DNA from 2 places in the Ensifer sp. genome. Region 1 is predicted to be linked to the other one. Evidence: riboswitches for the same ligand, from Rfam matches in the RefSeq annotation. Region 1 holds a riboswitch; the other holds the start of a gene.
What was found. Region 1 has a riboswitch for FMN ahead of RTP54_RS12430 (6,7-dimethyl-8-ribityllumazine synthase). Riboswitches for the same ligand answer to the same signal wherever they lie in the genome.
Positions count from the first base shown of each region.

Region 2: it holds a riboswitch for FMN, as region 1 does, so the genes downstream of both, RTP54_RS06395 (DMT family transporter) here and RTP54_RS12430 (6,7-dimethyl-8-ribityllumazine synthase) in region 1, are expected to answer to the same signal.

Region 1 is NZ_DALZXU010000001.1:2,542,615-2,547,847, reverse strand. Features, by position in the region: gene RTP54_RS12435 (low temperature requirement protein A) at 1-1,062, shown strand, start outside; gene RTP54_RS12430 (6,7-dimethyl-8-ribityllumazine synthase) at 1,427-1,900, opposite strand; FMN riboswitch at 1,992-2,244, opposite strand; gene RTP54_RS12425 (ABC transporter ATP-binding protein) at 2,381-3,442, opposite strand; gene RTP54_RS12420 (ABC transporter permease) at 3,455-4,237, opposite strand; gene RTP54_RS12415 (ABC transporter permease) at 4,234-5,115, opposite strand.
Region 2 is NZ_DALZXU010000001.1:1,318,519-1,323,751, reverse strand. Features, by position in the region: gene RTP54_RS06400 (esterase-like activity of phytase family protein) at 1-1,754, opposite strand, end outside; gene RTP54_RS06395 (DMT family transporter) at 1,852-2,760, opposite strand; FMN riboswitch at 2,838-2,987, opposite strand; gene hupB (DNA-binding protein HupB) at 3,108-3,383, opposite strand; gene lon (endopeptidase La) at 3,606-5,233, opposite strand, start outside.

The DNA.
Region 1 (5,233 bases):
ATCTTCGCCATCTGCTGGGCCTGGATCAATTTTACCTGGTTTGCGTCCGCCTATGACACCGACGACTGGGTGTTTCGCTGCGTCACCATGGTGCAGATGGTCGGCGTGCTGATCCTGGCGATCGGGCTTCCGGCCATGTTCCACTCGATCGACGTGGGCGGGCATCTCGACAATGGCGTGATGGTGCTCGGCTATGTGGTGATGCGCGTGGCGATGATCTTCCAGTGGCTGCGCGCCACCCGCCAGGATCCGCTCAGGCGCGAGGCCTGCATGACCTATGTGATCGCCATCGGCATTGCCCAGCTTGGCTGGATCGTTCTGATCTTCTTCGATTTCTCGCTCACGGTGTCCATTGCCATGGTGGTGGTGCTGACGGCGATCGAGATGCTCGGGCCCTATATCGCCGAGACGCGGCATGGCGGCACGCCCTGGCATGCGCACCACATCGCCGAACGCTACGGGCTTCTTGCGATCATCGCGCTTGGCGAGGGCGTCGTCGGCACAGTCGCCTCGATTACCGCCGTCGTCGACGGGGAGGGGTGGAACCTCGACGTCGCGCTCGTCTGCCTCGCCGGCACCGGGCTCACCTTCGGCATGTGGTGGATCTACTTCCTGTTGCCGAGTGCGGAGGTGCTGCATGCGCACCGCCGGCGCTCCTTCGTCTGGGGCTATGGCCACATGTTCATCTTTGCGGCGATCGTGGCGACCGGCGCCGGCCTGCATGTCGCCGCCTATTACATCGAGCATAAGGCGCATATCGGCTCGCTGGCAACGGTGCTCACCGTCGCCGTTCCGGTCGGGGCCTATATCGGCCTGGTCTACGGCATGTATGCCTATCTGCTCAGGCAGGCAGAGGCGCTGCACGCGTGGTTGCTCGCGGGAACCGCCCTGTTGCTGGCGACGTCGATCGCGGCTGCGATCGCCGGCGTCGACATGGCGGTCTGCCTTGTTATCCTGATGTTCGCGCCGTTCGTCACCGTCGTCGGGTTCGAGGCGGTTGGTCACCGCCACCGCATGGCGGCGCTGGAACGGTGCCTTGCAGAGGCCGAGCCGGCGCATTGAGCGTCGGGGAATTGTCGAGTCGAAACAGCGGCCTAAGCGTCGGTGCTTGCAGGTCGATTCAGGTGCTTCAGAGGTTGATTCAAGAAGGGCATCGCTTTCGCCCGCGTCGGTGTTTCACTCGTTTGGCGCAGCGTTGCCCCTGACCCTAGCCCTCTCCCCGTAAACGGGGAGAGGGAACTGTCGAGCATGCGGCGTACGCTTTCACGCGCCGCGCGCCTTGAAATCCATTCCGTCGGTCAGGGTTATCGGATGACGATGCTGGACGCGAGCGCGTGCCACGCATGTCCTTCTCCCCGCCAGCCGGGGAGAAGGTGGCCGGCAGGCCGGATGAGGGGCTGCCGGTCACGGTGTCGCTGTCTTGAGATCAGGCGTTGACCAGCGCCAGTTTGGCGCGGGCGTCGAGGATCTGGGCGCAGGCATTGGCGGCCTCTTCGCCCTTCGTCACGAAATGTTCGCGGAAGAAGGCGATCAGCGGCGCGCTTTCCTGGAAATTGTGCGGCGTGAGCACGGCGGACAGCACCGGCACGTCGGTGTCGAGCTGGACGCGCATCATGCCGTCGAGCACCGTGCCGGCAACAAAATCATGCCGGTAGATGCCGCCGTCGACGACGAAGGCGGTGCCGAGGATCGCGGCGTAGCGGCCGGTCCTTGCGAGCTTCTGAGCGTGCAGCGGGATTTCGAGCGCGCCCGGCACGTCGAAGATCTCGACGTCGGCGGCAGAACCGCCGAGCTTCGTCCACTGCGCGATGAAGGCATCGACGCAACGGTCGACGATGTCTGCATGCCAGCGGGCACGGACAATCGCGATCTTGGCGGTGGGGTGGGAAAGAATAGTCATGGTCTCGGCCTTCCAGGGTTTGGCGTTTCCAATTTTCCCGTCGGGCGAACATGCATGCGCGCGAAACCCCGTGCGCGGGGTTCACGTTCCTGCTTGCTCTCTTCCATCCGGACTTTAACCGTCGGCTCCGGAATCTGACCGGATCTGCTGACCCCTGGAACCGTTGCCGACTCCAAGGCGCTCGCGGGCTTCGATCCCTGCATGTTTCCTTAAACCTCACTGATTTAAGGACAAAACATGCAGCACGTTAAGTTCTACAGCGACCTTTGCGCGTCTGTATAACGCGCGGCGCTGTAGTGATCGCTACCGCCGGTGGGGAGTTTCACCCCGCCCTGAGAACAGGGCCGACTATATAGAACGGCCACGCGGGGTCAAACGCGTGGCGCGACGAAAATCCTGGAAATTACGACAGATTTTTCCAAGACCGGGCGCTGCCGGGCGAAATGGTTCCGGCAGCGCTCGGTCTTTGCACGTCCGATCTTACTCGCGAATGACGAGCAGATCCTTGGCGGCGAAGCGCAGCGTGACGTTGTCGCCGTAGGCGGGCGGCGTCAGGCCGGGATCGTTGAACATGTCGAAGGAGATGACGTCGCCGCCAATGCGCAGCTTTGTGCGGATGACCGAGCCGAGGAAGCTGGTCGAAACCACCTCGCCGGTGAGCGCGGTATCACCCTTGGCGCTGTCGGCGATCGAGCCCGCCTCCGGGCGCAGCGCCAGCGAAATGGGGTCGCCGCCCTTCATGCCGGAAATCGGCTCCTTCAGCGATACCTTTTGGTCGCCGATGGCAACGGTGCCCGTGGCCGGATCTGCCACCTTGGCCTCGATGATGTTGAGCGTGCCGACGAAGGAGGCGACGAAGCGGGTGGCGGGCGTGTTGTAGATCTCGAAGGGCGTGCCGATCTGGTCGGCGCGGCCCGAATTCATCACTACGATGCGGTCGGAGATCGACAGTGCCTCTTCCTGGTCATGGGTGACGAAGACGGTGGTGATGCCGAGCTGCTGCTGGATCTGGCGGATTTCCTCGCGCAGCGACACGCGGATCTTGGCGTCGAGGGCCGACAGCGGCTCGTCGAGCAACAGCACCTGCGGCTTGGCGGCAAGCGCGCGGGCAAGCGCCACGCGCTGCTGTTGGCCGCCGGAGAGCTGATAGGGAAAACGATCGGCCAGGTGCTCGAGCTTGATCAGGCTGAGCATCTGCTTGACGCGCGCGTCGATCTCCGCCTTAGGCGCGCCGGCAACCTTCAGGCCGAAGGCGACGTTGTCGGCGACGTTCATGTTCGGGAACAGCGCATAGGCCTGGAATACCATGCCGATGTTGCGCTGGTTCGGCTTCAGCGTGCCCTGGTCCTTGCCGTTGATGACGATGGATCCGCTGGACGGCATCTCGAAGCCGGCGATCATGCGCAGCACGGTCGTCTTGCCGCAGCCCGACGGGCCGAGGAACGAGACGAATTCGCCCTTCTCGATCGACATGTCGAAGCCATGCACGACCTGCACGGGGCCGAAGGATTTCTGGATGTTGGTCAGTGTCAGGAAACTCATATGGACCGATCCTCAGGCCTTGGGAGGCGCGCTTTTTTGAAAGCGCGAGACGAGCTGGATGAGGCCGAGGCAGCCCCAGGTGATGCCGAACGCGATGACGGCGAGAGCGGCTGGCTCATAGGCGCGGTTGGCGCCGAGAAGCTGCATGTACGGACCGAAGGCCGGCCGGTTCAGAAGTGCTGCCATGGTGAATTCGCCGATGACGATGGCAAATGTCAGGAAGGCACCGGAGAGCACCGCGACCAGGACGTTCGGCAGAATGATCCGCCCGAGAATGGTCGCCCAGCCTGCCCCGAGGCTCTGGGCGGCTTCGGTGAGCGTCGCGATGTCGATCGTGCGGAGCCCGGTATCCACCGCCCGGTACATGTAGGGCAGGGCGAGGATGGCGTAGCCGAACATCAAAAGCACGTTGGTGCCGAAGATCGATCCGGTCAAAGGCAGCCAGCTCGAGGTGTTGTAGAGACGGATGTAGCCGAAAACGATCACGATCGCCGGGATGACGAGCGGCAGAAGCGTGATGAACTCGATGTAGGGCCGCAGCCGCGGCAGCTTCAGGCGAACCCAGTAGGCCGTGGGCACCACCAGCAGAACGCCGAACAGGATCGTGAACAGCGCCTGCATGATCGAATAGGTGAAGGTCTCCTGAAAGCGCGGATCGCTGAAGACCTTGCCATAGGCGTCGAAGGAATACTCGCCGCGACGCATCTTCAAGGAGAAGTTCGTCATGCCGATCAGCGGCAGGGTGAAATAGAGGAGGCCGAAAACGAGGGCCCCCCAGGCCCAGATCTTCTTCATTTCAGCCACCTCTCGCTGCGGGCGCGAAGCCAGATGTAGATCGCGTTGGCGATGCCGGTCACGACGATCATGCCGAAGGCGAGCGCGTAGCCGAGATGCGGATTGCCGAGAACGTCGCCGCGGATCTGGGCGAAGAGCAGGATCGGCACGATCGACAGCGACGAGCCGGTGAGCGCGATCGCGGTCGCAACCGCGCCGAAGGCATTGGCGAACAGGAGTGCCAGCGTGCCGAGCAGCGAGGGCAGAAGGATCGGAAAGGCGACCATGCGCCAGTATTGCAGGCCGGTGGCGCCGAGAATTTCGGCCGCCTCGCGCCATTCGCGCTTCAAGCCGTCGAGCGCCGGGGTGATGATCAGGATCATCAGCGGGATCTGGAAGAACAGATAGGTGACGGTCAGCCCCCAGAAGGACAGGAGGTTGAAGCCGAGCAGCCTCAGGTCGAGGCCGAAGTTGGAGCGCAGGAAGACGGTCAGGATGCCGACGGGGCCGAGCGTCGCCAGAAAGGCGAAGGCGAGCGGCACGCCGGCGAAGTTCGAGGCGACGCCGGAAAAGGTCAGCAGCGGCCCGCGGATCCATTTCGGCAATCCGCCGAAGACGACTGCGGACGCAATCGCAAAGCCGATCAGGCAGCCGAGAAGCGCCGAGGCGATGCTGATCTTGATGGAGATCCAGTAGGCCGAGAGGATCGAGGGCGTGAACAGGCCGATGATGTTGTCGAAGGTGAAGCCGCCCTCAGGCGTCTGGAAGGCGCCGACCACGATCTTCATCGTCGGCAGAATGAGAAACAGCAACACGAACGCCGCAAAGGGCAGGACGCCGAGCCAGTGAAGCGGAAGGCGGCGCGCAGGTGGCCTGGCGCCGGTGTGAGCAGATGACATTCCGTTCGCCCCGAGATGCCGCGCTACGGACGCGGTCGTTCATTGAATTTTCTACAGCGACCTTTGCGCGTCCTCCCGACGCGCAAAGGTCGCTGTAGCACATTGAATTGCTGCATGT
Region 2 (5,233 bases), 1.2 Mb from region 1:
CACTCGCGCTGCACCGCCATCCACAGAACCTGATCGTCGCCTTCGCCAACGACCGTCACACCCTCGAAACCGAAGCGGGTTTCGCCGGCACGCAAAGCTTCGGGAAGCGCGATCTCCTTCTTGATCTCACCCTTCTTGTTCACCTTCAGCAGGGCGTGGCTGTAGAGCTTGTCGGAATTGCCTTCCGAAACGAGCCAGAAGCCCCCTTCCCCGTCATTGGCGATGCCTTCGATGTCGAGCTTCTGTGCCGGCGCGCCATCGCGGGTGATGCGAAGGGCTTCGGTGATCAGCGCCGGCTTCTGCGTCGCGTCGATGGTGAAGATGGTTGGCTGCGATGCGTAAACCGAATCGTTGACGGCGCGCAGGAAGCCCGGCTTGTCGGCCACGGCGACCAGGCCCGAAAGCGCGCCGAATCCGACCGGCAAACCATCCTTGTCGGCCGAGCGGATTTGCGGATAGGCGGCCACGCCTTCACCGCGCTCATAGAGCATCACGTGTGAACGCGCGCCGCCGTCCTCACCGAGATCGACCTCGTTTGCGGTGGCAAGCAGGTTGCGCGACGGGATCGCGACGGCACCTTCAGGCGAGATGCCCGACGGCAGCAACTGCAGGAGCTCCGGTTCAGCGCCGGTGTCCTTGTAGACGCCGACGACAGATGCACGCTCGGCAAGCACGAAGAACAGATTGTCGTTACCGAACTTTGCGGCCTCCAGGCCCTCCGGCTCGACGCCCTTGGCCGACGAACGCTTCTCGGGATAGTGGCCGATCGATGCGATCGCGTGTTCGAAGCTTGCGCCCGACTCGAACAACACCTTGCCTGACGTGTCGAAGACGGTGAAGCCACGCGAACCGCCCTCATAGTCGCCTTCGTTGGCGACGACGATGCGGTTGTCGTCGAGCCACTTGACGGCATCGGGCTCGCGCTTGCGGCCAGGCTGCTCGTCCTTGAAGGCGATCGCGCCGTCGCGCTTGGTATCGATGTCCTTGAGGTCGACGCTGCCTGCGGAGAAATGCGTCTTCACCGTTGCCGACTTGGCGTCGATGATGACGATGTGGTTGTTCTCCTGCAGCGTCAGCGCGATCTCGTCCTTGCCGTTGAAGGAGACGAATTCCGGCTCCGGATCGTCGCCGGCAACCTCGGCAAGGCCGGTCAGGGTCACGTGCTTGATCGTGGCGCAATCGGCAACGCCGTCGTTCAGCGACAGGATTACCAGGTCGCCGGCCGGCATCTGCGGGATCTTGCCGTCGTTGACCTCTTCGTCACGCTCGTTCTCGATGGCGATCGCCGCCAGCGTCCGGTCCTTGTTGACGGCAACGCTGTCCGGCTGGCCACCGAGATCACAGGTCGCTTCGATCCTTTTGGAGGCGACATCGACGGTGGCAAGGAAACCCGACGGCTTGGTGAAGCTCTCGCTGGTGTTGACCGCGACCAGGGCCTTTCCACCTGCGACGGCAACCGATGTCGGCTCGCCATCGAAACCGACGATGCCGGCCGGCTTCGGTGTCTTGGCATCGGTGATGTCGATGAGACCGATGCGCTTGCCGGGGCTATCGGAATAGATCAGCGTGTTGCCGTCTTCGGTGGCAGTGATGATTTCCGCCGATGTCGCTTCCTTGCGGGCATCGCCTTCAGGCAGGTTGTCTGCCACTGCGAAGGACGCGATGCGATTGAACACCGGTTCGGCTGCGGCCGGAAATGCGACGGACGCGAGAAGCATGGCGGCAAGTGCCGTTCTGCATGATGAAATGGTCATGAAATCCCCCAGTTCGAATCTTCAAAACAAGGGGGTTTCTGCGGGATGGCGATGACAGGCGCATGACAATCCCGCGCCTTTGTTGTGCAGCGTGGCGCTATGCGGTTCTGCGCTCGCGATTCATCTCGTGCCGCATGATGAAAAGCGAGGCGCCGAGGATGAGGATGGCCCCGAGCCACAGATAGCCGCTCGGTGCGTAGCCGAAGACCAGCCAACCGGCCAGCACATTGAGCGGCAGCTTCAGATCGTCGAAGGGCTGCACATAAGCCGCGTCGGCAACGCTGTAGGCAAGGGTCAGAAGATATTGCGCCACCACCGTCAGCAGGCCTGCCAGGACGAGAAGCGCGAGGATCGTCCCACCCGGTACGACGAACCCTGCCGATAGCGCCAGCACGCCGTTGATCGGCGTCAGGAGGACCAGCAGCCAGACCGTGATCGTTTCAGGGCGCTCGATGCCTGTCAGGCTCTTGGTGATGAGCGACGACGCGCCCCAGAGCAATGCCGACAAGACCGGCAGCAGCGCCGCCCAGGTGAAAGTCTCCGACCAGGGTTGCAGGATGATGGTGGCACCGGCAAAGCCGACGGCGGCCGCGGCCCAGCGCGCAGCCCCCACGCGCTCGCCGAGGAAAAGGCGTGCGCCGAGAATGATGAAGAATGGCGACGTCATCACCAGCGCGATGGCTTGCCAGATCGGGACGGAGGCAAGGCCCGACACCCATGCCGCAACGCCCAGTGCCGCAAGTCCAACGCGAACGACATGGCGCCAGGGGTAGTCGGTGCGCATCGCCGACAGACCGACCCGCAGCAGGAACGGCAGGGAAAAGACAAGCGCAAAGGCATATTGCCAGAAGGCCGTCGACGTCGCGGAGTAGCCGAGTTGCATCGTCATCCATTGGGTGACGACATTGAGCAAGGCAAAGGCGACCCCGGCCAGGATCATCCAGGCGGCGCCGGCCACGGCACGGGAGGTAAAAAGCACTTGGGTAGTCTGATTCATGTCCTTCATCCGCAAACAGGGACCAACACAAATCAGGACGCATGAACGCCGTATGCGACGACGGGCAGCCCTGCCCCTCGCACCTCGTTCATTCTCTTCCATCCGGACTGTGACCGTCGGCTCCGGAATTGCACCGGATCTGCTACCTTCCATTGCCGAGACGCCGGAAGTGCTCGCGGGCTTGGGCCGAAACCCTTACCGCCGGTGGGGACTTTCACCCCGCCCTGAGAACAGATCGAGCCGTAGACGAAAGACTGCGCGGCTGCAAGGTCGCCGCAACGCAAAAGGGTCCGGCGTGAGCCGAACCCTTCAAGACTTGGACTGCCGGCCTCGTATCCGGCCGTCAAGCAAACTTATCAGCCGTTAACGGCATCCTTCAGGCCCTTGCCGGCCGTGAACTTCGGAACGTTGCGTGCCGGAATGTCAACTTCAGCGCCCGTGGACGGGTTGCGGCCCTTGGAGGCTTCGCGACGCGAAACGGAGAAGTTGCCGAAACCGACGAGGCGAATGTCGCCGCCGTTCTTCAGTTCAGCCTGGATGGTCTCGAAAACTGCATCAACTGCGGAAGATGCGTCGGTCTTGGAAAGTCCGGCCTTCTCAGCAACGGCAGACACGAGCTCATTTTTGTTCATGTTTCCACCCCTTTCAAAATGGTTCGAAACAACTGTGTTTTTAAGCCGCGGCGGCTTTCGCATCGCCTGCGCCTTGCCATTCCCAATTGCGCCTAATCCCTTGGAATGCAAGGCTTGGGCCGTGCTTTTACAACAAAAAAGACCGGCCAAAGGCCGGTCTTAAGCGTTTTTCTGCCAATTGGACCCGGCGGCAACACTATTGCCGCCGCCGGTCCGTGACGATCAGTGAGCGATGGATGCGCCGGCTTCGTCCTGCGAATCAACCGCGGCGACGGTCGCCGGTTCGTTTGCCGGGTCCCATTCGATCGGCTCGGGCACGCGCACCAGAGCGTGCTCAAGCACCTCACCCATGCGCGAGACAGGAATGATCTCCAGAACGTTCTTCACGTTGTCAGGGATCTCCGCGAGATCCTTGGCATTCTCCTCTGGGATCAGCACCTTCTTGATGCCGCCGCGAAGCGCTGCCAGCAGCTTCTCCTTCAGACCACCGATCGGCAGGACGCGACCGCGCAGGGTGATTTCACCCGTCATCGCCACGTCCTTCGAGATCGGAATACCGGTCATCACCGAGACGATTGCCGTTGCCATGGCAACACCGGCCGACGGGCCATCCTTGGGCGTCGCACCTTCCGGTACGTGCACGTGGATGTCGCGCTTGTCGAACAGCGGCGGCTCGATGCCGAAGTCGATCGCCCGCGAACGGACGTAGGACGCCGCCGCCGAAATCGATTCCTTCATCACGTCACGCAGGTTGCCGGTGACCGTCATGCGACCCTTGCCGGGCATCATGACGCCTTCGATCGTCAGCAGTTCGCCGCCGACCTCGGTCCAGGCAAGCCCGGTGACCACACCGACCTGATCGTCGCGTTCGGCTTCGCCGTGACGGTAGCGCGGCACGCCCAGGTAATCTGGAACATTGTCCGCCGTAACGGCCACAGACTTGGTCTTGCCCTTGATGATCTCGGTCACCGCCTTGCGGGCGAGCTTCATCAGTTCGCGCTCGAAGTTACGAACGCCGGCTTCACGCGTATAGGTCTGGATGATCGCCATCAGCGCACCGTCGGTGACCGAAAACTCCTTCGGCTGAAGCGCGTGATCGCGGATCGCCTTGGGCAGCAGATGCCGCTTGGCAATCTCCAGCTTTTCTTCTTCCGTGTAACCGGCGATGCGGATCACTTCCATGCGGTCCATCAGCGGCGCCGGAATGTTCAGCGTGTTTGCCGTTGTGATGAACATCACGTTGGACAGATCGTATTCAACTTCCAGGTAGTGATCCATGAAGGTCGAGTTCTGTTCCGGATCCAGCACCTCCAGCAGAGCCGAAGACGGGTCGCCGCGGAAGTCCTGGCCCATCTTGTCGATCTCGTCGAACAGGAAGAGCGGGTTGGACTTCTTGGCCTTCTTCATCGACTGGACGACCTTGCCGGGCATCGAGCCGATATAGGTGCGACGGTGACCGCGGATTTCCGCTTCGTCACGAACGCCACCAAGCGCCATGCGGACATATTCGCGACCGGTCGCCTTGGCGATCGACTTGGCAAGCGAGGTCTTGCCGACACCCGGAGGGCCGACGAGGCAAAGGATCGGGCCCCGGATCTTGGTCGAGCGCGCCTGGACGGCGAGGTATTCGACAATGCGTTCCTTGACCTTGTCGAGGCCGAAGTGATCGACGTTGAGCACTTCCTCGGCATGGTTAAGGTCGGTCTTGATCTTGGACTTCTTGCCCCAGGGCATGCCGAGCAGCCAATCCAGATAGTTGCGCACGACGGTGGCTTCCGCCGACATCGGGCTCATCTGGCGCAGCTTCTTCAGCTCGGCATCAGCCTTTTCGCGCGCTTCCTTGGAAAGCT